DNA from 3 places in the Halomonas sp. I1 genome. Region 3 is predicted to be linked to each of the others. Evidence: predicted binding sites of a transcription regulator. Region 3 holds the regulator's gene; each other region holds the start of a gene.
The links. Region 3 encodes PhoB, which activates phosphate uptake and scavenging genes when phosphate is short. Its sites were predicted from a motif close to TGTCATANNNNTGTCANA; they were not measured.
Positions count from the first base shown of each region.

Region 1: a site for PhoB is predicted at 3,361-3,378, ahead of RSO41_RS05710 (glycosyltransferase family 1 protein). Genes of this name have one in related genera too.
Region 2: a site for PhoB is predicted at 3,266-3,283, ahead of RSO41_RS03775 (glycosyltransferase family 1 protein). Genes of this name have one in related genera too.

Region 1 covers NZ_JAVXUS010000003.1:49,859-56,978, reverse strand. The annotation lists gene siaA (biofilm regulation protein phosphatase SiaA) at 1-1,075, opposite strand, end outside; gene RSO41_RS05715 (lysylphosphatidylglycerol synthase transmembrane domain-containing protein) at 1,174-2,202, opposite strand; gene RSO41_RS05710 (glycosyltransferase family 1 protein) at 2,195-3,313, opposite strand; gene RSO41_RS05705 (exoribonuclease II) at 3,442-5,382, opposite strand; gene RSO41_RS05700 (GntR family transcriptional regulator) at 5,617-6,351, shown strand; gene RSO41_RS05695 (N-acetylglucosamine-6-phosphate deacetylase) at 6,397-7,120, shown strand, end outside.
Region 2 covers NZ_JAVXUS010000002.1:155,746-162,865, reverse strand. The annotation lists gene gcvT (glycine cleavage system aminomethyltransferase GcvT) at 1-681, shown strand, start outside; gene RSO41_RS03785 (alpha-ketoglutarate-dependent dioxygenase AlkB family protein) at 878-1,507, opposite strand; gene RSO41_RS03780 (phosphatase PAP2 family protein) at 1,532-2,074, opposite strand; gene RSO41_RS03775 (glycosyltransferase family 1 protein) at 2,046-3,203, opposite strand; gene RSO41_RS03770 (murein hydrolase activator EnvC family protein) at 3,315-4,238, opposite strand; gene RSO41_RS03765 (acetyltransferase) at 4,187-5,056, opposite strand; gene RSO41_RS03760 (acetoacetate--CoA ligase) at 5,210-7,120, opposite strand, start outside.
Region 3 covers NZ_JAVXUS010000001.1:287,611-294,730, reverse strand. The annotation lists gene phoU (phosphate signaling complex protein PhoU) at 1-534, shown strand, start outside; gene cysZ (sulfate transporter CysZ) at 621-1,370, shown strand; gene phoR (phosphate regulon sensor histidine kinase PhoR) at 1,394-2,716, opposite strand; gene phoB (phosphate regulon transcriptional regulator PhoB) at 2,718-3,407, opposite strand; gene ubiA (4-hydroxybenzoate octaprenyltransferase) at 3,516-4,409, opposite strand; gene RSO41_RS01340 (chorismate--pyruvate lyase family protein) at 4,627-5,106, opposite strand; gene RSO41_RS01335 (NAD(P)/FAD-dependent oxidoreductase) at 5,269-6,429, shown strand; gene RSO41_RS01330 (HU family DNA-binding protein) at 6,654-6,929, shown strand; gene RSO41_RS01325 (hypothetical protein) at 7,002-7,120, shown strand, end outside.

The DNA of each region.
Region 1 (7,120 bases), on a different contig from region 3:
AGTCGCCGTTGGCAAGTGCTCGCGCGGAACGCTGCAGTCGGCGCAGGGGGCCGAGAATGAGACGTTCGGTCGCGTAGGAAAAGGCAACCATCAAGAGCGCCAGAATCAAGGCCAGGGTGGCCGTCATCGGCCACAGCCAGTGGTCGCCGAGCAAGGGAGCCGCACGCAGATCAAGGGCGCTGACCAGCAGCCAGTCGAGTGCTGGGAGATAACCGACGGCGACCAGGCGAGGTTCACCCTCCAGTGTCGCCTCGAATGTCTCCACGCCGCCCGGATGCCGCCGTGTCTCTTGCAGGGCGGACCGAAGTCGGTCTCGAGACGCCTCGTCATCGAGCAGTGACTGGATGCGTCGCTGGGTCATGTCCTGATCGGCCACATGACGGCCGATGGCCACCCGTTGCCGCTCCGGGTGCGCCTGGATCTCGCCCTGAGCATTGACGATCATCGGCGTGATGCCCGCTGGGCTATCACGGATGAAACGATCGAGAAAGTGCCCCAGGTCGATGCCACCGCCCGTCAGTCCCAGCAGCTCTCCGTTGCGACGGATCTTGACGTTGAGCCATACCTTGGTCAGTTCCAGCTTCTGGTCTCGGCTGACATTGATGCTGTAGGAGCCCATGTCATCGGCGACGTCGCCATACCAGGCATCGGCCGGGTCGTCCGGTGACAGGCGGTAGCGAGGTTCGGTGCTGAACGGTCGTTGGCCGTCGTTGTAGTAGTAGTCGCCGCTGGCGTGGTCGACGATGAAGTAGGCATCGCCACTGAACTGGCGGCGATAGCCGCTTGCCTCATCGAAGAATCTCTCGCGCAGGGCAGGGTCGTGCGGATTGTCCAGCCATTCCCGGGTGACCACCGAATCGGCCAGGCGTCGTGATAGTGCCAGATCCCGTGAGACAGGCGTGAGTATCCGCTGCATGTGGAGCAGCGTGTATTGCTCGGCGTAGCCGGAGGCGAAGTGGCGTCGTACGTCATCAAGTGCCTGCCAGGCGATCAACAAGGCGGGCACGAGGGCAACGAGACACGCCAGCAGCAGTGTCAGGGTGGACTTGCCACCGAGTCCCCAGTATCTGGCCATAGAAGAGAGCGCTTCCCTGCGTAGTCATCGGCGGGTTGAGACCCGCTACTTTCGTTTTAGCTTACACGATGCCACAAGGCGGCGTTGACTACGAGTCGTCATCGGGAGGGGCTTGTCGAGTGCCGCAGCCAGCGACCCATCAGGAGTGCGAAGGCTGGCGCGCCGGCCAGCAGATAGAGATGGTAGGTGACCAACCGCCAGACGACCACGGCGGCGGCGGCCTGAGTGGCGGGCATCAGTGGCATCAACAGCGCGCCGACGCCGAGTTCGGCGGCACCGGCACCGCCGGGCAGGATGCTGACCTGGCTGGCTGCCATGGCCAGCATCTGGGTCAGGAAGGTCCAGGCCCACTCCACCTGGCCGCCCACGCCGAGCACGGCCAGGTACAGCAGGCTATAACGCAGTAGCCAGTGTGCCGCACACAGGCCAAGGATGGCCGCCAGCCGGGTGGGTGGCAGGCAGAGTGTGGCGATCAATGCACGACGGCAGCCGATGAGTCGCCGGGCCAGCCAGCGGCGACGGCGGGGAGACAGGCGTCGTAACCACAGGCTCGGGCGTTGGCGCAGTAGCCGGGGGAGTCTCAGGATCGACAGACCGACCAGCAGCATGAGACCGACCAGGCCCAGCATGGCGATGGCCAGCAGCCCCTGGTGGGGCCAGACCACATTGCCGCCCAGCGAGATGCTTGCCAGCACGCCGAGTATCGCCAGGAAGAACAGCATGTCGCAGCCCTGGTCGACCAGGAAGATTGCCGATCCCCGCGACGGCGAGAAACCGCGCCTGGCCAGCAGGGCCAGCAAGGTGACGGCACCGCCGCTGCCGCCGGGGGTGGCGCAGAGGGCGAACTTGGCGGCCATCTCGATGGCCAGTGCCTCGCCCTGGCCGAGTCGGCCGGCGCGGCCGTCCAGCAGCAGACGCAGACGAAGGGCGTTGAGGTTCCAGCAGGTCATGGTCATGACCAGCATCAGGCCCAGCATGTCGATCGGGAACTCGACCAGGACATCGACGACGTTCTCGCCGCCCAGCAACCAGGGCACCACCAGGGCCATGGACAGGGCCAGCCCCAGCCAGCCCCAGCGGGCCAGCAGGCTGCGTTCCCTGCGCGGTCGAGCCAGTCGCTCAGCCATGCCGCGAAAGGCCGGACTCGTCCGCTCCGGGTGTCAGGGTCGTGTAGTGGTCGAGCAGGCCGTCAATGACGTTCTTCCAGCCGAAGCGGCGCTCGACGTAACGATGCGCGTGCCGACCACTCGCTTCGACGTCGTTGAGGAACAGTTCTTCTACCGCCCGGGCCATGTCCGCCGCATCCAGCGGCTCGCAGAGAATGCCACCGCCCAGCGGGACATTCTCGATCAAGGCGCCGGCTCGGGCGGCGACGACCGGCAAGCCACAGGCCATGGCCTCCAGTGCCACCAGGCCGAAGGTTTCCCGGGTACCGGCGTGAATCATGGCATCGGCACTGGCCAGGGTGCGGGCCACCTCGCGGCTGTCGCAGCAGCGGGGCACAACGGTGACATTGTCGGGAACCCGGGTCGGCATGCCCGGCCCCATCAGCAGCAGGTGGTAAGGGGAGCCGAGTCTTTGCATCACCTGGAGCAGCACATCGACATTCTTTTCCCGGGAGTTGCGGCCGGCGAAGGCCAGCAGGCGGGTCTGGTCGGACAGGCCGAGGTTGGCGCGCAGGTCTGGATCGGCACGGTCCGGTCGGAAGGTCTCCAGATCTACGCCGAGGGGCTGGGTTCGTACCCCTTCCACGCCCCATGACTCGAGGCGTTCGGCCATGGCCCGGCAGGGGGCCATCACGCTGTCGAACCGCCCGTAGAGATCGGCCACATACTTTTTCAGCCGATGCCTCACTGCGCCGCCAAAGCGATCCCCCATCAGGCGTGGCAGGTCGGAGTGATAGAACCCCACGACCGGCACGCCGAGTCGCTGTCCGGCTTCCAGGGAGGCCCAGGCGGTGACATAGGGGTCGCCGGCCTCGATCAGGTCGGGGGACATGGCCGCCAAGGCGTCTTGCCAGGGGCGACGGCGCAAGGGAAAGCGGTACCCCTGGCCCAGGGGCAGTCGCAAGGCGGGCAGGGTATGCAGGCCACCGAGGGCATCGCGCTCGGCGCCGGGTACCAGCAGGCTGGTGCGGATGTTGTCGTGGATGGACAGACAGTGGTGCTTGGCGCTCAGGTAGGTACGCACGCCGCCGCTGGCGGGGGCGTGGAACATGGTGACGTCGACGAGATGCAAGGGACCCTCCCGGAATGCCGATACCTGTCCCCAGCCTAGGCATCATTTACGACAGTTCGACGACAGCCGAAAACAAGACGGCGGCCCGAGGGCCGCCGTTCGTGTCGCATCGGGCGAGAGGCGTTCGCTCAGTCGGCGGGTCGGCCGACCAGCGAGCGGGTCTCCTCGCGGGCTTCGGTCAAGGCGATCCGGACCGGGTCACCGAGCTTGAAGCGTTCCTCGCCCTCGATCTGGATGCGGCCTTCCTTGTCGTCGATGACCACCTTGTCCCGGTCGCTGTGCATCAGCGGGGCGGGCACAAAGGCGGTCGCGCCGTTGGCCGTCAAGCGCACCCGCATGCCGCCGCGGTTGATGGCGATGATCTCGGCGTCGAAGGCGTCGCCGGATTCGGCGTGCGGGCCGAGGTAGCGAACATAGAGCCAGTCCTTGACGTCGCGCTCGGCCATGCGGTTCAGGCGACGGCGTTCGGTCAACTGCTCGGTGAGCTCGAGGCTGGCTTCTGCCGGGGCCTGTTCTCCCTTTAGTACGCGCTTGATCAGGCGGTGGTTGACCATATCGCCGTACTTGCGGATCGGCGAGGTCCAGGTGGCATAGGCCGCCAAGCCAAGACCGAAGTGCGGACCGGGGCGGGCGGACATGCTGGTGAAGCCCTGGAAGCGGCGCAGTCGCGCATCGAGCCAGGGGTCGTCACGCCCTTCCAGCTCTCGCTTGAGCTCCTTGTAGCGTGGCAGCTCGGTGAGCGCTTCCAGCGCGACCTCGATGTCCTGGTCGGCCAGGAAGTCGCGGGCGGCTTCGGCCTTTTCCGGTTCGAAGGCGCGGTGGACATTGAAGATGCCATGGCCCACATGCTCGGCCAGCAGATGCGCGCAGCAGGCATTGGCCGCGATCATCGATTCCTCGATCATGCGGTTGGCGATGCGTCGCTGCTCGGTGCGGATGTTCAGCACATTGCCGGCATCGTCCAGGTCGAAGACGTAGTCCGGTCGGTCCTTGAAGACCAGGGCATGTTCGGCGCGCCAGGCGGTTCGTGCCTCGGTCAGATCGCGTAGTGCTTCGAGCTGCTCGCCGATGCCTGCCTCGGGCTTCCACTGGCCCTGGCCTTCCAGCCAGTCGGAGACGTCGTCATAGGCCAGTCGCGCATGGGAACGGACCGTCGCGGCGAAGAAACGATAGTCACCGAGCGAGCCGTCGGCCTCCACATCCAGGGCGCAGGCCAGGGAAGGGCGGTCCTGGCCTTCCCACAGCGAGCAGAGGTCGTCGGCCAGGCGTTCCGGCAGCATGGTGACGTTCTGTCCGGGCAAATAGACGGTGAAGGCGCGGGTGCGTGCTTCCAGGTCGACGCCATCGCCTTCCACGACATAGGCGGTGGGGTCGGCGATGGCCACGGTCAGGCGCCAGCCTCCATTGTCCCGGGGCTCGATACGCAGGGCGTCGTCCATGTCCCGGGTCTTGGCGTCATCGATGGTGAAGAAGGGCGCCTCGGTAAGATCTTCGCGCTGAAGGCCTTCATCGTGCAGCGGCCAGTCATCACCGGCCTCTGGGCTGGCCTGTTCCAGGGCATGGCGAGCCAGGGTCACGCGCCAGGGGGCGGCCGGATTGTCGTGCTTGGTGACCAGCTCGTCGATCTGGGTGAAGAAGGCACGGTCGTCCGGCTTGAGCGGGTGCCGCACGAGGCGAGCCACGACCCAGTCGCCCTCGTCCAGCGACGCTTCGTCGAGGCTGCGCTTGACGCGTGCCTTGAGGGCATTGCTGATCGAAGGGTGGTCGGGAATCACTGCCAGGCGACCATCACGCTTGCGGACCCGGGCAATGAAACGTTCCAGCCCCTGCTCGATCAGGGTATCCGGCTCCGCCGAGGTCTTCTCGCCTTCCTCGTGAAGGACGGCCTCGACCCGGTCGCCATGCAGTACCTGCTTCATGGCGGGCGGTGGCACGAAGTAGGACGTGCCATCCTCGGTTTCGAGGAAGCCGAAGCCACGCTCGGTGGCCTTGATCACGCCTTCGACTCGAGGCGTGTTGTCGCGAATCTGTTGCTTGAGCTGAGCAAGCGCCGAGTTGTTCTGCAGCATGATAACGATCGAATGGCGGGATAAGGGAGCCACTATACGGATTCCGCCGGCCCACGCCAATCACGGCGCAGGGCCCTCGCGGATAGTGCCATCCAGCGAGGCTGATCCACCGTGAGGGGGGGGCATCACGCTGTTTAGCGAGGGTTGGGGGACCAAGGTATAAGACAAGTGGTATTTGATTGGTATTGTTGTTGGTCTATATTGGTCCTATATCGATACGTCACGAGAGCGACCATGGATCGTCGATTTCAACAACTGCGACTCGACCCCGACCTGTCCACGCCGCTGTACCACCAGCTGGCGAGCCGGCTGGAAGACGCCATCGAGGAGGGCGCCTGGCAGGCCGGCGAGGCCCTTCCCTCCGAGCGGGCCCTGGCCGAGTCGTTGGATGTCTCGCGGATCACGGCCCGCAAGGCCCTGGACCGGTTGGCCGAGCGCGGGCTGATCCGCCGTACCCGAGGGTCCGGCACCTTCATTACGCCACGCCTCAACCAACCCCTGACGCGCCTGGCGAGCTTCACCGAAATGCTGACCCAGCGTGGTTTCACGCCACGTTCGCGCTGGCTGTCACGAAGTCTGGCCGCTCCCTCGGCCGACGAGAGCCTGCGCCTCGGCCTGGGCGGCGATGCCCGCGTCGCGCGTCTCAAGCGCCTGCGACTGGCCGATGGCGTAGTGATGGCGGTGGAGGAGAGCTGCCTGCCGCAGTCGGTACTCGGTGATCCCCAGAAGGTGGAAGACTCGTTGTATGCCTTTCTGGAGGACGCGGGGCGGCCGGTGGCGCGGGCCCTACAGCACGTCACGGCGGTCAATGCCGACGCCGAACTGGCGGGGCTGGCCGAGGTGCCGGAGGGCCAGGCGCTGCTCAAGGTGACCCGTCAGGGCTATCTGGCCGACGGCACGCCGGCGGAGCTGACGGTCACCTACTGCCGTACCGACTATTACGACTTCATTGTCGAGCTGACACGTTGAGACCCGACGTCGAGATCTGATGTCGAGAGAACACCGGGAGATACCATGCGTTACGGCAACATCCTGACACCCGACGGCTGGCGGCTCGGCGAGCTGCACTGGCACGACGGGCGCATCAGCCGCATCGACGGGGAGCCGGTCGATCCCGAGGACAACGACCTGCCGCGCCTGCTGCCGGGTTTCATCGACCTGCACGTGCACGGTGGGGGCGGTGCCGATGTCATGGAAGGCGGTACGGCGGTGGCCACGGTGGCGCGCACGCATGTGCGCTTCGGTACCACCAGCCTGCTGGCCACCACCATGACGGCGCCGGATGGCGATACCCGGCGCGTGCTGGGGGATGTCGGGTCCTATCTGGAGGCACCGGACCCGGAAGCCAGTCGCGTGCTGGGGGTACACCTGGAAGGCCCTTACATCAATCCGGGCAAGCTCGGTGCCCAGCCGTCCCACGCCCGGCCCGGTGTGCTCGAGGACGTCGAGGAACTGCGCCGGCTGGCACCGATCGTGTTGCTGACCCTGGCACCGGAACTGGCCGGTCACCTGACGCTGATCCGTGAGCTCAGCGAGCGAGGCGTTCGCGTGCAGGTCGGTCATACCCTGGGCAGCTATGAGGAGGGCGTGGCGGCGCTGGAGCATGGCGCTCGCGGCTTCACCCACCTCTTCAATGCCATGTCCGGGCTGCATCACCGCAAGCCCGGCATGGTCGGGGCGGCCATGGCGCATGCGGAATACGCCGAACTGATCCCCGATCTGCTGCACGTACATCCTG
Region 2 (7,120 bases), on a different contig from region 3:
GCCTTGCAGGGGCCCGAAGCCGCATCGGTGATGCAGCGACTGTGTCCCGAGGCCGTCGAGATGGTGTTCATGCAGCATGGTCGCTTCACTCTCGACGGGGTCGAGGTATGGATCAGCCGCAGCGGTTATACCGGCGAGGATGGTTTCGAGATTTCCGTGCCTGCCGAGCAGACCGATGCACTGGCCCGGCGTCTGCTGGCCGAGGAAGAGGTCGAGGCGATCGGTCTGGGCGCGCGGGACTCTCTGCGTCTCGAGGCCGGGTTGTGTCTCTACGGTCACGATATCGATACCACGACGACCCCGGTGGAAGGCGGCCTGATATGGGCCATCGGCAAGCCGCGTCGTCGAGAGGGCGAACGCCCCGGTGGTTTTCCCGGAGCCGATCTCATCCTGCATCAGGTGGCCGAAAAGGATCACCAGCGCAAGCGGGTGGGTCTGCTGGGTGAGGGCCGTGCCCCGGTCAGGGAAGGGGTGGAGCTGTATGATGGCGACGGCAACGCGATCGGTGTCGTGTGTTCCGGTGGCTTCGGTCCGAGCATCGGGCGTCCAGTGGCCATGGGCTACGTGGCGATCGAACAGTCGACCATCGATACCGTCGTCTACGCGGAGGTGCGTGGCAAGCGCTTGCCGATGACGGTGACCAGAATGCCCTTCGTGAAGCCGGGCTATTATCGCGGTTGATGATCGCGGCTGCGAATTATACCGTTATCTACCATTGAAATGGTGACGAACAGAACGGCTGCCCTCGAGGGTGGCCGTTTTTTTATCCGGGATTGATCGAATATGGCGCCCAAGAGCGTATTCTCAAGCGTTCAATGCTAATGAGCGCCGGGGATAAGACGAAGCGAGGGTCATTCGCCATGGGGCTAAGGAAACGCTAAGTACGCGTCGTCGCCGGTGGGTCGATCCAGCGGAACGTCAGGCTGATCCGTAGCCCCCGGTGTCGTCGGGTGGGCAGGCTGTGTTCGAGCCGCGACTGTACGCCGGCTCCCATCAGCAACAGGCTGCCGTGGGGCTGATCGACATTGAAGGCCGGGGCATGTCGGTCCTTCCAGCGAAATCGCAGGGGACGATCGGCGCCCAGGCTCACGGCAGCGATCAAGGGAGATTCGCCGAGTTCAGGCTCATTGTCGCTGTGCCAGCCCATGCGGTCCTGGCCATCGGCGTACCGGTTGAGCAGCACGCTGTTGAAGCGCGCCTTGACGCCACCGATGGCCAGACGCCGCCGGACGGCATCACGAATACCGAGCACGTCGGGATGCCAGGGGGCCGGCGAGAAATGCCGGCCCGAGTAGCGATAGCCGGCATCGCCCATCCAGACCTGCCGACGGGGAATCGGGTGTTCGCGCCCATACAGCCGCAGGGTCGGACACTGCCAGTCGAGGTCGGCGTCGAGACGATGCAGGGCCGTCGTGGCATCGGCATCGTCCAGCAACGCCGCATGACGGATCAGCGGCGGCGAATCCAGCAGGATCTCGCCGCCACTTTCATGGAGCAAGCGTGACATGCGCTCAGCATGCCACGGCGTGCCTCAGCCGGCCAGGTGCAGGCTACCCATCGCAAAGGCGTAACCGATGGCGGCACCGGCGAGGACATCGCTGATGTAGTGCAGGCCGAGTCCGACGCGTGAAATGGCGATCAAGGAAACGATCGGCAGCAGCCAGGGGGCGAGCCAGGGAGTATGCATGGCGGTCAGTGCCAGAAACATGACCGCATGCATGGTATGACCGCTGGGAAAGCTGTAGCGGTCCCGGGCCGGTTCATTGCAGGCAATGGTGCGAAAGGTGATGAAAGGGCGCTCGCGACACAGCCGGGTCTTGACCAGTCGATAGAAGGCGATGGCGGCCAGAGCCGTGATGACGTACTGGGCCATCAGGCGCCAGCCTGCCGGCCCGTCATGGAACAGGGGCTGCAGCAGTATCAGTCCCACCCAGAGCGACCAGTCTCCGGCCCGGCTGGCCAGCCTCAAGGTCGCCAGCCAACGTCGATAGATGCTGAAACCGGCCATCCATTGGCAGAGTTGCCATTCCAGCAGGTCGAGCCGTTCAAACACGGCAGGGGTGCGTGGTCTCATCGGACACCTCCCGGGCGAGGTTCAGTGCGGCGAGGAAGTCGTCGGTGATGGCGGGCCAACGGTATTGCAGCGCCCGTTCACGGGCCGCCCGGCCCAGCCGAGCGTAGCGTGCCGGCTGCTGGCTGAGGGCAACGGCGGCGTCACGGAAGCCGTCATCGTCGCCGACGGTCAGGCTGACGCCGTTGATGTCGTCGTTGATGAGTTCGGCCCCGGCGGCATGGCGAAAGGCGATGACGGCCAGGCCGCTGGCCATGGCCTCGAGCACCACATTGCCCCATGTCTCGGAGATCGACGGGAAGATGAAGAGATCGGCGCTGGCATAGTGCCGAGCCAGGCTCTGCGGGTCGATGAAACCGGTGAAGTGGACATCGGGCAGGGCTTTTTCCATGCTGCTTCGGCCCGGGCCATCACCGACCACCACGATGCTCATTTCGGGCCGGGCCGCCAGCATGGCGGCGAAGGTATCGCGCAGCAGGTCGAGGTTCTTCTCCGGCGCCAGCCGGCCGACGTAGAGGGCTACCGGTCGGTGCTCGTCGCTGCGCCAGCTTTCGCGAAGGTCGGGGCTGCGATGTGCCGGCGAAAAGGCCTCGCCGTCGATGCCTCGCGCCATGACGCGGACATTCTCGAACCCCTTCGAGGTCAGCTCCGAGGCCTGTCGGTGCGTCGGCACCAGGGTGCCGGCACAGCGATTGTGGAAATGGCGCAGGCGTCGTGTGACCAGTGGTGAAAGCCAGCCGATGCCGTAGTCGCGGCAGTAGTGATCGAAGTTGGTGTGCCAGCCACTGACGACGGGGATGTCGAGCCGTTCGGCCGTGCGCAGTGCTGACCAGCCCAGAGGTCCCTCGGTGGCCACATAGATGACGTCGGGGCGCGTTTCCGTCCAGAAGCGCTGCAGGCGCCGGCCCGCCGGCAAGCCGAGACGCACCTCGCGATACCCCGGCATCGAGAATCCCCTGACCTGAAGTTCGGCACTCATGCCGTCGGCCGGGTGCTTCGGCCCGGCGGGGGCGGGGCGTACCAGCTGCAGGGTCGCGTTGCGCCTCAGCAGCTCGGCGCTCAATTGGTTCAGGGTATGGGCGACACCGTTGATATCCGGTGACCAGGTTTCGCTGACCAGGCAGATGCGCATGTCGATCCTCGTGCCGTCCGGCGCCGGAATGGCGTCCTTTGGCACCGACCATGCCCGGTGTCGATGACAGCCGGGCGACAGCAAGATGAAGAGCCGATGACGCGGCCGCCTTCAGCGCAGTACTTCGAGGGGGTCCATCGGCTTGCCACCGTGGCGCATGTCGAACAGCAGCTCGTGGCGACCGCTGTCGGCCTTTGCGACGACGCATAGCGGGGTACCGCGGTCGACGTCCTGACCGCTGTCGACGAACAGCCGATCGCATCGGGCATACACGCTCTGCAAGTTGCCCGGGTGATGGACGATGACGACCTGGCCGAGCTGGCGCATGCTGTCGGCGAAACGCACTTGCCCATCGGCCACGGCCTTGGCGCGCGCCGACTCGCCGGTGGCCAGCAACATGGGTTGCAGGGTCCCGTGGGCATCCTTGCCGAAACGCCGCGTCACGTCATAGTCGTCGAGTGGCCAGGGCCACCCCTTGGCGTCATCGGGCATGGTGCCGGGGTCGGGCAGGCGAGCCGGCGTCGTGGGTGGCGGGTTCGATGCCGTGCTGCCGCTCGAGGAAGCGGTGTCACCAAGGGGGACCTGGATCAATTGGCCGACCTTGAGGTCGGTGGGGGTGACGCCGGCATTTGCCGCGACCACGCGCTCCGGGACGGCGCCGAAGCGACGTGCCACCGAGGTAAAGGTATCGCCGGGACGTATCTGATAGCGATAGGGGCCCCCGGAGGGAGCGCGTTCTCGTTGGCCGGGCACGAGGACGCGTTGACCGACAGCCAGTCCCCGCGGGTCGATACCCGGATTGAAGCGTTGCAGCCTGACGAGCGGGACCTCGGCACGCTGGGCAATGCTGCCCAGGGTGTCGCCGCGGCGGATGGAGACCCACTCGCCGGCGATGCCGGCATGGGCGCCGCGGGTCGCGTCGCTGGCGTCGTTCGATGTCGAAGGCTGGCCGGCGCAGCCGGCCAACAGGGTGAACAGCAGTATCAGCGCGAATCGAGGGCGGCGTCCTTTGCCTGCCACAGGGCGTTGAGCCATGAGTGGAAGCGTTCCTTGTAGTTCGAGTCTTGGTGATAGTCGCCGGTCTGCATCCAGTCGGGCACCGAGAGATGGCGTGCCCGGAGGTGGATGAGCCCCTCCTGGCCGCACAGGAATCGCCAGAAGTGCGGGTCGGGGGTATCGTAGCTCAAGGTGACATCGAGGATGCCGCCGAGCCGGTTGCCGAGCAAGCCGACGACCTGGGCGATGCCGCCGGCCCTGGGCGGGAGCAGGTGCCGGTAAGGGCTATGACGGGCGGCATGCTTGGCAGGCGTGAACCGGGTGCCTTCGACGAAGTTGTAGATGGCGATGGGGCGCTCTCGGGCATGGCGACACATGCGCTCGGTGGCTTCGCGATCGCGGCGCGCCAGGTGAGGGTGACGTTCGCGTTGTTCCCGGGTCAGGCGCCTGAGCATCGGAAACTCCAGGGCCCAGAAGGCCAGTCCGACGACGGGGATCCAGATCAACTGGCGCTTGACGAAGAAGTGCGGCATGGGGATGCGCCGATGCAGGGCCATCAGCAACACGAAGATATCGGTCCAGCTGCGATGGTTGGAAAGCACCAGCCACCAGTCGTCGCGACTCAGACCGTCGGGCAGCTCAAGATCCAGACGGGGTGACAGCCAGCGGCGCATCCACCAGAGGTTGACGTCCAGCCACCAGCGGGCGACGGCATTGAGCCCCGCGAGTACCCGCCTTCGCAAGGGGCGCCCCGGGGTGACGAGCTTGAGCAGGGTGAGCGCGACCAGCGGCATCGCCCAGAACAGGGTGTTGAGAGTCAGCAGCAGCAGGCTGACGATCCCTTTCAGGGTCGACATGCCGGTTACCTCCATGAGCGTCATCAGCCCGCAATGCTAATGGAGAATGTGCCTGGTCGCCAGGCGAGATCCCCGAGAGGTAGGGCGATCGCCGTTGGGGCAGCCCGAGCGACAACGCTTGACGACGATAGCCCTGCCCCGGGGTACGGCGGATCAGTCGCGCAACTCGGGCAACGACTCGAACAGCGACAACGCCTCGGGGTTGGCCAGGGCCTCGCGGTTCTTGACCGGGCGGCCATGGACCACGTTGCGGACTGCCAGTTCGACGAGCTTTCCCGAGAGCGTGCGCGGCAGGTCGTCGACCTGGATGATGCGGGCCGGCACATGTCGAGGGGTGGTATTGGCGCGAATGGTCGTCCGGATCTCGTCGCGCAGGGCGTCATCGAGGGTCAGGTCGTCTCGTAACCGTACGAACAGCACCACGCGGATATCGTCGCCCCATTCCTGGCCGATGCACAGTGACTCCAGTACCTCCTCGACCTTCTCGACCTGACGATAGATCTCGGCGGTACCGATTCTGACTCCACCGGGGTTAAGCACGGCATCGGAGCGGCCGTGGATGATCACACCATCCTCCGGGGTGATCTCGGCGTAATCGCCGTGAGCCCAGATACCGGGAAAGGTAGCGAAATAGGCGTCGTGATAGCGTTCGCCATCCGGGTCGTTCCAGAATCCGATCGGCATCGCGGGGAAGGGACGGGTGCAGACGAGCTCGCCCTTTTCGCCGCGCAGCGGTCGCCCGTCGTCGTCGAAGACGTCCACGGCCATGCCCAGACCTCGGCATTGCAGTTGGCCCCGGTGGACCGGGCGTATCGGGCACCCCAGGGCAAAGCAGGAAACGATATCGGTGCCGCCGGATATCGAAGCCAGCAAGAGGTCGTGCTTGATGTCGCGGTAGACATAGTCGAAGGACTCGTGAGACAGCGCCGAGCCCGTGGAGAGGATGGCGCGCAGCGATGTCAGGTCGTGATCTCGCCCGGGGGCGAGCCCTTCTTTCTCGCAGGCGGCCAGGTAGCGGGCGCTGGTCCCGAATACCGTGATGCCTTCGCGGGCGGCGATTCGCCACAGGACCTCGGTGTCGGGAGCGAAGGCGGCGCCATCGAACAGTACCAGGGTCGCACCACTGGCCAGTCCGGACACTAGCCAGTTCCACATCATCCAGCCGCAGGTGGTGTAGTAGAAGAGGGTATCCGAGGCCGACAGGTCGGTATGCAGGCGGTGTTCCTTGAGATGCTGGAGCAGGGTGCCGCCGGCACTGTGGACGATGCACTTGGGTGTGCCGGTGGTGCCCGATGAGTAGAGAATGTAGAGCGGGTGGTCGAAGGGCCGCGGGAGGAAGTCGATTTCCTCGGCGTCATTGTCGAGGTAGTCATCCCAGGCCACTGCGCCGGGAATGTCGTCCAGCGACGGGCTTTCCTCGAGGAAGGGGAACACCACCAGGCTGTCGAGCCCATCGAGGGCGCGGGCGATCTCGCCCAGTCGAGGGCGGGTATCGATGGGCTTGCCGTTCCAGGTGTAGCCATCGGCGGCGATCAATACCCGGGGAGTGATCTGGCCGAAGCGGTCGAGAACGCCCTGAAAGCCGAAGTCCGGCGAGCAGGACGACCAGACGGCGCCGAGGCTTGCTGTCGCCAGCATGGCGATTACGGCGTGCTCGCTGTTGGGGACGAAACCGGCGACCCGATCGCCCGGCTCAACGCCGTCGTCGCGCAGCGCCCGGGCGAGTCGGGCGACGCGTCGATAGAGTTCGGCATGGCTCAGCTCGCGACGGCGTCCACGCTCATCGTGGGCGATCAGGGCCGGTGCCTTGTCGCGGCGCCGCAGCAGGTTGGCGGCGAAGTTGAGGCGAGCCTCGGGAAACCAGCGTGCCCCCGGCATGGCATCGGCAGCCTCGAGCACCGACTCCCCGCGGTGCTCGGCGACGATCTCGAAACTGTCCCAGAGCAGAGACCAGAAGTCATCGGGGTGTTCGACGCTCCAGGCATGGAGGTCAGCGTAATCACGGAGCTGCGCGCCATGTTCGGCCTCGATGCGGCGCATCAGGGCCGCCATGTGCGTGGCAGC
Region 3 (7,120 bases):
AACGACATGCAGATCAAGATCGATGACGAGTGCACACGGGTACTGGCTCGCCGCCAGCCTGCGGCATCGGACCTGCGTCTGGTACTGGCGGTGATCCGCGCCGCCTCCGACCTGGAGCGCATCGGTGACGAGGCCAGCAAGATTGCCCGCAATGCCATCGAGCTGATCGAGAACAACGTCGGAAACCGCGGCTTCGTCGAAGTTCGCATCATCAGCGAGCATGTTCGGCGCATGATGCGCGATGCCCTGACCTCCTTCGCCCGTTTCGATACCGAACTGGCGTTGCAGGTCGTGCAGGAGGACGAACAGGTCGACAGCGAGTATCAGACCGCCATGCGTTCGCTGATGACCTTCATGATGGAAGATGCCCGCGCCATTTCACCGGTGCTCGGCATCATGTGGATCCTGCGAGCCCTGGAGCGTGTCGGCGATCACGCCAACAACCTGGCCGAGTATGTGGTCTATCTGGTCAAGGGACTCGACATCCGCCATACGGATCCGGATGATCTCGATCAGGAGCTCGGCGAGCGCTGAAACCGCCTTCGCCGGGTCATGCCTGAAGACATGGGCCGTCGCCACGAGCGGCGGCCGTTTTCGTCGTGATCGAGGATGTGAAACCGATGCTGGATGCCTTCACGGCGCTGTCTCGAGGGACCCGCCTGGTCTACTCGCGGGGACTGCGCCGCTATGTGTTTCTGCCGATACTCGTCAACCTGCTGGTCTATGGGAGCATGTTGACCTATGTGCTGGGCCATTTCGGTGGCTGGCTGGATGGCTGGATGGCGATGGTACCGGGATGGCTCGACTGGCTCTCCTGGCTGATATGGCCATTGTTCGTGATCAGTCTGGTCCTGATCGTGTTCTTTACCTTCACCCTGGTGACGCACCTGATCGCCGCGCCCTTCTATGGTTTCCTGGCGGAAAAGGTCGAGATCCAGGTCACCGGACGTGCGCCCCTGGATGATCGCGGCCTGGTACGTGCTGCCATCGATGCCCTCGGTCGCGAGCTGGTCAAGCTGGCCTATATCCTGCCGCGCATGGCGATTTTGTTCGTGATCAGTTGGATCCCCGTGATCAATCTGATCGCGCCGCTGTTGTGGGCCGCCTTCACGGCCTGGACCGTGGCCATCACCTATCTCGACTACCCCATGGACAACAACAAGGTGAGCTTCGCCGACATGCGTCGACGACTGGCGGCGCGTCGCTGGCCGACTCTCACTTATGGGGGCTGGGTGACGCTGATCACCTGGGTGCCCCTGGCCAATCTCTTCCTGCTGCCCGGTGCCGTGGCCGCCGCGGTGTTGATGTGGGATCGCTATTACCGGGCGCTGACACCCGACGCCGGTCGAGCCGCTCCACCGGTGCGCTGAACGAGCGCAGGACATGCCCTGGATCAGGCCCGCCGCTGGCGATCCCCCTTGTCGTCGGCGGCGGCCAGTCGTTCGCCGGGGAACACGCAGCGAAAGGTGGCACCTTCGCCGGGGTGGGAGTCGATCTCGAGTCGTGCGCCGTGGCGCAGCAGCACGTGCTTGACGATGGCCAGACCCAGGCCGGTACCGCCGGTGGCGGTGCTGCGGCCCTTGTCGACCCGATAGAAGCGCTCGGTGAGGCGCGGAATGTGGTGAGGGTCGATGCCTTCGCCATCGTCCTCCACCTCCAGGCAGGCGCCGTCCGGGTGGCTCGTCCAGCGCAGGACGATATGGGCCTGCTCCCCGGCGTAGCGCACGGCGTTGAAGGCGAGGTTGGAGAGGGCGCTGTGGATTTCCTTCTCGCTGCCGACCAGGCGGCGTGAGTCGTCGATCTCGACATCGAGGTGGTGACGACCGTCGGAAAGCGCCTCGGCATCGCGGCGGATATTGTCCAGCAGACCGGCAAGCTCGATGGGCGTATCGTCCTGGCCACCCTGATCGATCTCGAGTCGCGACAGCAGCAGCAGGTCGTTGACCAGGTTCTGCATGCGCGTCGTCTGGCTGCGCATCTGCTCGAAACCTCGCCCCAGTCGGCCGGGCAACTGGTCGGCCATGTCGCCATAGGTTTCCAGATAGCCGCTCAGCACCGTCAGCGGCGTGCGCAGCTCATGGGACACGTTGGCGACGAAGTCGCGTCGCATCTGTTCGAGACGATGCAGGCGGGTGATATCGCGAGCCATCACCAGGCGTTCGTCGTCGCCGTAGAGCGTAATCTGGAACTGCAGGATCATCTGCTCGTCGATGGGAGAGCTCAGCGTCAGGGGCTCGCGGTAGTCCCGGGCCTGGAAATAATCGACGAAGCGCGGATCGCGCAGCAGGTTGGTGATGTGCTGACCGCGATCATGGGCAGGTTTCAACCCCAGCATGCGTTCGGCGGCACTGTTCCACCATTCCATGTCGCCGTGACGGTCGAGCATGACCACGCTGTCGCGCATCGCCTCGGAGGATTCCTGAATCCGTCTCAGGGTGTCGCGCAGGCGCCGTTGCGTGATGCGCTGACCCTTCTGATAACGGTACAGGCGATCGAACAGCTCGCCCCACAAGCCGGAGGCGGCGGGCGGTTCGTCATGAGGATGATGGGCCAGCCATTCGTGCAGAGCGTGAAGCTGGCGCAGCTGATAGGCCAGCTGGAGCGCCAGGGCTACCGCGATGCCGGCGCCGATGGCCGAGAAGGGCCAGCCGATCAGCGCGCCGATGGCGGTCAGTCCCGCCAGACGCCATAGTTCGCGTTTCCAGAGCCGCCTCACGTCAGCCCTTGGCGGAGAAACGGTAGCCCGTGCCTCGCACGGTCTGGATCAACTGCTGATAGGGGTCGCCCAGTGCCTTGCGCAGGCGGCGAATGTGCACGTCCACGGTACGTTCCTCGACATAGACATTGCCCCCCCAGACCTGGTCGAGCAGTTGCCCCCGGGTGTAGGCGCGTTCCTGATGGGTCATGAAGAACTGCAACAGCCGATACTCGGTGGGGCCGACTTCCAGGGACTTGCCGTCGACGCTGACGCGGTGGCTGACCGGGTCGAGCAGCAGGCCATCGACTTCCACCGGGTCCTCGACGCCGTGGGGCGTCGAGCGGCGCAGCACTGCCTTGAGCCGGGCCACCAGCTCCCGGGGCGAGAAGGGTTTGGTGATGTAGTCGTCGGCGCCGGCATCGAGGCCCTGGATCTTGTTGTCTTCCTCGCTCTTGGCGGTGAGCATGATGAGCGGCAGTTCGGCGGTGGTCTCCTCGCGCTTCAGGCGGCGCGCGAGCTCGATACCGCTGGTGCCGGGCATCATCCAGTCGAGCAGCACCAGGTCGGGCTGGTGGTCGACGATCATGGCGTGGGCGGCCTGAGCATTGTCCGCCTCGAGGACGTGATAGTCGGCCATCTCCAGCGCGACGGCGATCATTTCGCGGATCGGCGCTTCATCATCGACGATCAGTACGGTCTTGGCGGTCATCCCGGGGCCTCATGGTCAAGGTCAATGACAAGTCGGTGACGATGACAGCATTTCCTTATGACAATACCGTGACAGTCGCGTCTTGTCGCCTGCCTGTTCATGATGATGTCAGCCGCCGAGCGATGGCCACCATGACAGCCCGATACCGGCAAATACCAGCAGGCCCGACCAGTGGTTGTTGAGAAATGCCTGGAAGCAGCGGTCGCGATCCCGGTCACGAATCAGCCGCTGCTGGTGCACGAAGGTCGCCGCCATGGCGGCGAGCCCCAGCCAGAAGAAAAGGCCCAGTTCCAGGGCGTGGCCCACCTTGGCCAGCAGCGCCAGAGTGACCAGCTGCAGCAGACCGATCATCAGCTTGTCGGCGCGGCCGAACAGTACGGCAGTGGACTTGATGCCGATCTTCAGATCGTCGTCCCGGTCGACCATGGCATATTCGGTGTCATAGGCCACGGTCCAGGCCACGTTGGCGGCCAGCAGCAGCCAGGCCTCGGCAGGGACATGGCCGAGCACCGCGCCGAACGCCATGGGAATGCCCCAGGAGAAGGCCGCCCCTAGAAAGACCTGGGGCAGGTGGGTATAGCGCTTCATGAAGGGATAGATGAAGGCCAGAAAGACGCCGCCGACCGACAGCATCACCGTGAAGGGGTTGGTGAGCCACACCAGAGCGAAGGCGAGCAGCACCAGGGTCACGAAGAGGCCCTTAGCTTCCCGCTCGCTGATTCTCCCCGTGGCCAGAGGCCGGTTGCGGGTGCGTTTGACGTGGCCGTCGAAATGGCGGTCGGCGTAATCGTTGACCACGCAGCCCGCGGCACGCATCAGATAGACGCCGGCGACGAAGACCAGCACGATTTTGCGCTCGGGAACGCCCTGGGCGGCCATCCACAGCGCCCAGAGGGTCGGCCACATCAGCAGCCAGGTGCCGATGGGGCGGTCGAGGCGAGTGAGGTGCAGGAAGTCGGGCAGTCGGGCCAGCCCGGAAGGGCGCATCAGGGATGAATCCATCAGGTTCTCTCGCATGGAGGAGGCCTTGTCGCGGTCGGTTTCTGAAAGTTCTTAGCCTAAGGAAGCGCTGATTTATGTCGCGAGCAACGAGAGACTGGTTCGTCGCCGGAACGCAATAACCGCAGTTTACACGATAGTAAATGAGGATTTGACCGGGCTCGCGCACGAGTACCGCCGGCGGCCAGGCTATCGAGCGCAGTAATAAATCAGTGTTTTCTTAACGTGAAGGCAAGCCAAGATCATCCACCATGGCCTGCTGAAAGAACTCCTGGACGAGCACCATCAAGCGGTCGTGTCGCAGCACCGAGCGACGCCCCCAGGGGCCCTCGGCGTCGTGGAAGGGGCCCGGGCTCGCGCAGATCTCGATCGGGCCGCGTTCGAGGTCCGGTTGGCGGAACAGCCAGCTGCCCATGGACCGTTCGCCGAGTCGTTCCAGCCGGTGCTGGCTGTGGGAGGCGCTCAGCGGAGCCACCGAGCGGGCCATGACCCAGGGGCGTTCGTCGAGGCACAGCGCCACTTCGCGTACCCAGGCGAGGCGGTGTGTCGCCAGGCCCAGTGCCAGGGCCTCGTCGCGATGCGGGTAGCCATGGCGTTGATCGAGTAACCGAACCCGGAAGCGGCGCGGCTGGCCGGCGTCGATCAAGCGTTCGGTCAGCGAGTCCCGGGTGGCAAGCCAGTCCCACCAGCCGGGGCTCATGTCCGGACGGGCAGCCGCCAGGGGGCGCCATCGAGGTTCGAGTGATGGGCCATTGCGCAATTCGTGCTCTCCGCGTCCAATCCTGAGGGCAGCTAGTGTACCATGGCGGGTCGATATTCCGCTCCGTGGTGGGCCATGGCGGCCCGTGCAACGAGGATTTCCATGACCGCTCCCCTGACCCTTATCGGCTCCGGCATGGCCGGTCTCGGCCTGGTGCGCCAGTTGCGCGCCCTGCAGCCGGAGCGGCCGATCACGCTGATTACCGGCGACAGCGGTGACGACTACTCCAAGCCGATGTTGTCCACCGGCTTCGCCAAGCGCCTGCCCCCCGAGCGACTGGCCAGTCGCTCTGCCCTTGAGGTGGCCGAAGCGCTCGATGTGGTCGTGCGCACCTGGACTCGGGTCGATGCCATCGACCCGTCAGGGCGTCATCTGAGCATTGGTACCGAGCGCCTGCCCTATGACGAGCTGGTGCTGGCTACCGGCGCGGTGCCCACGCCGCCTTTCGCGATTCCCGAGGCCCTGGCCGACCGGGTCTTTACCATCAATGATCTCGATGACTATCGTGCCTTCCACGCCGCCCTGGCGGCGTTGGGCAGGCCGGCGAGGGTCGCCGTCGTCGGCATCGGCCTGGTGGGATGCGAGTATGCCAACGACCTGACCGCGGGGGGGCATGCCGTCGAGATGATCGCGCCGGAGTCCGCGCCCTTGCCGCGTCTGCTGCCGGAGCCCCTGGGGCATGCTCTCGGTGAGGCCTTCATCGAGGCCGGTATCGCACTGCGCACCGGTCGCAGCGTGGTCGAACTGAGCGGTGACGGTGCCCGGGTGGGCGTGACTCTGGACGATGGTACCGGCCTCGAGGCCGATCTGGTGCTGGTGGCCACCGGACTGAGGCCGCGCAGCGAACTCGCCGAGGCGGCGGGGCTGTCGGTGGCTCCCGAGGGCATTCTCACCGATCGTTATCTCGCCACCTCGGCCCCCGGTGTCCATGCCCTGGGGGACGTGGCCTGTGTCGATGGGGTCAATGCCATGTACGTTCAGCCGTTGCAGGCCAGCGCCAGGGCGCTGGCGGCGACACTGGCCGGTACACCGACCGCTGTGCGCTATGGCCCCTGGCCGGTGCTGGTGAAGACACCGCTGCTGCCGGTAGTTTCGCTGCCGCCTCGGGAAACACCGGCGCGTTGGCGTATCGAGGGCGAGGGCCGGAACCTGAGTGCCCTGGCCGAAGACGAGGACGGACGTTTGAGCGGATTTGCGTTGACGGGAAGCCAGGTACGTCGGAAAGTCGAACTGGCGCGGATCGCTCCGCCGTTGCTAGGCTAGAGTCGTCGACGACGGCGCCACCCGGTGTCACTGGTTGTCGGCCGTTGTGAGCGGGCACCGTTGTTGTGTCACCAACGCGGCTTTCGCCCATGGGGCCCGGGTCCTTGTGGACAGGGTCACCGAGAGTCAGTCGGTGGGCGGAGCCGGAGATCCATGAGCGAAAAACCGAAGAACAAGAGTGCCGGTGGGCCGACACCGGTAGGATGTCAAACAAGGAGGGCTGTATGCGCAAACCAGAACTCGCCGCGGCGATTGCCGAGCGTGCCGATCTATCCAAGGACAAGGCCAGTCAAGTACTGAATGTCATTCTCGATGAGATTACCGGCAGTGTGTCCGATGGGAAGGATGTTTCATTGATCGGTTTTGGAACCTTCACCGTGCGCGAGCGAGCCGCCCGCACCGGCAAGAACCCCCAGACCGGTAAGCCGCTTACCATCCCGGCCAGCAAGACGGTGGCTTTCAAGCCGGGCAAGGGGCTCAAGGACGCTGTCACCAAGTAATGGCCCGTCCCGGCACGGCCCGCCATCTTGGCGGGCCGTGAATTTCCCTTCCGAACCCTCGGATATCCCCGCATGAAGCTTCGAGTGATGCTGTGGGTGCTGGGCGTGCTGCTCAAGCGAGCCCTGCGCCGCAAGTCCCGATTCCGTGAACGCCTGACCGAGATACGTGGGCTGGACTGGGGTATCGCCAC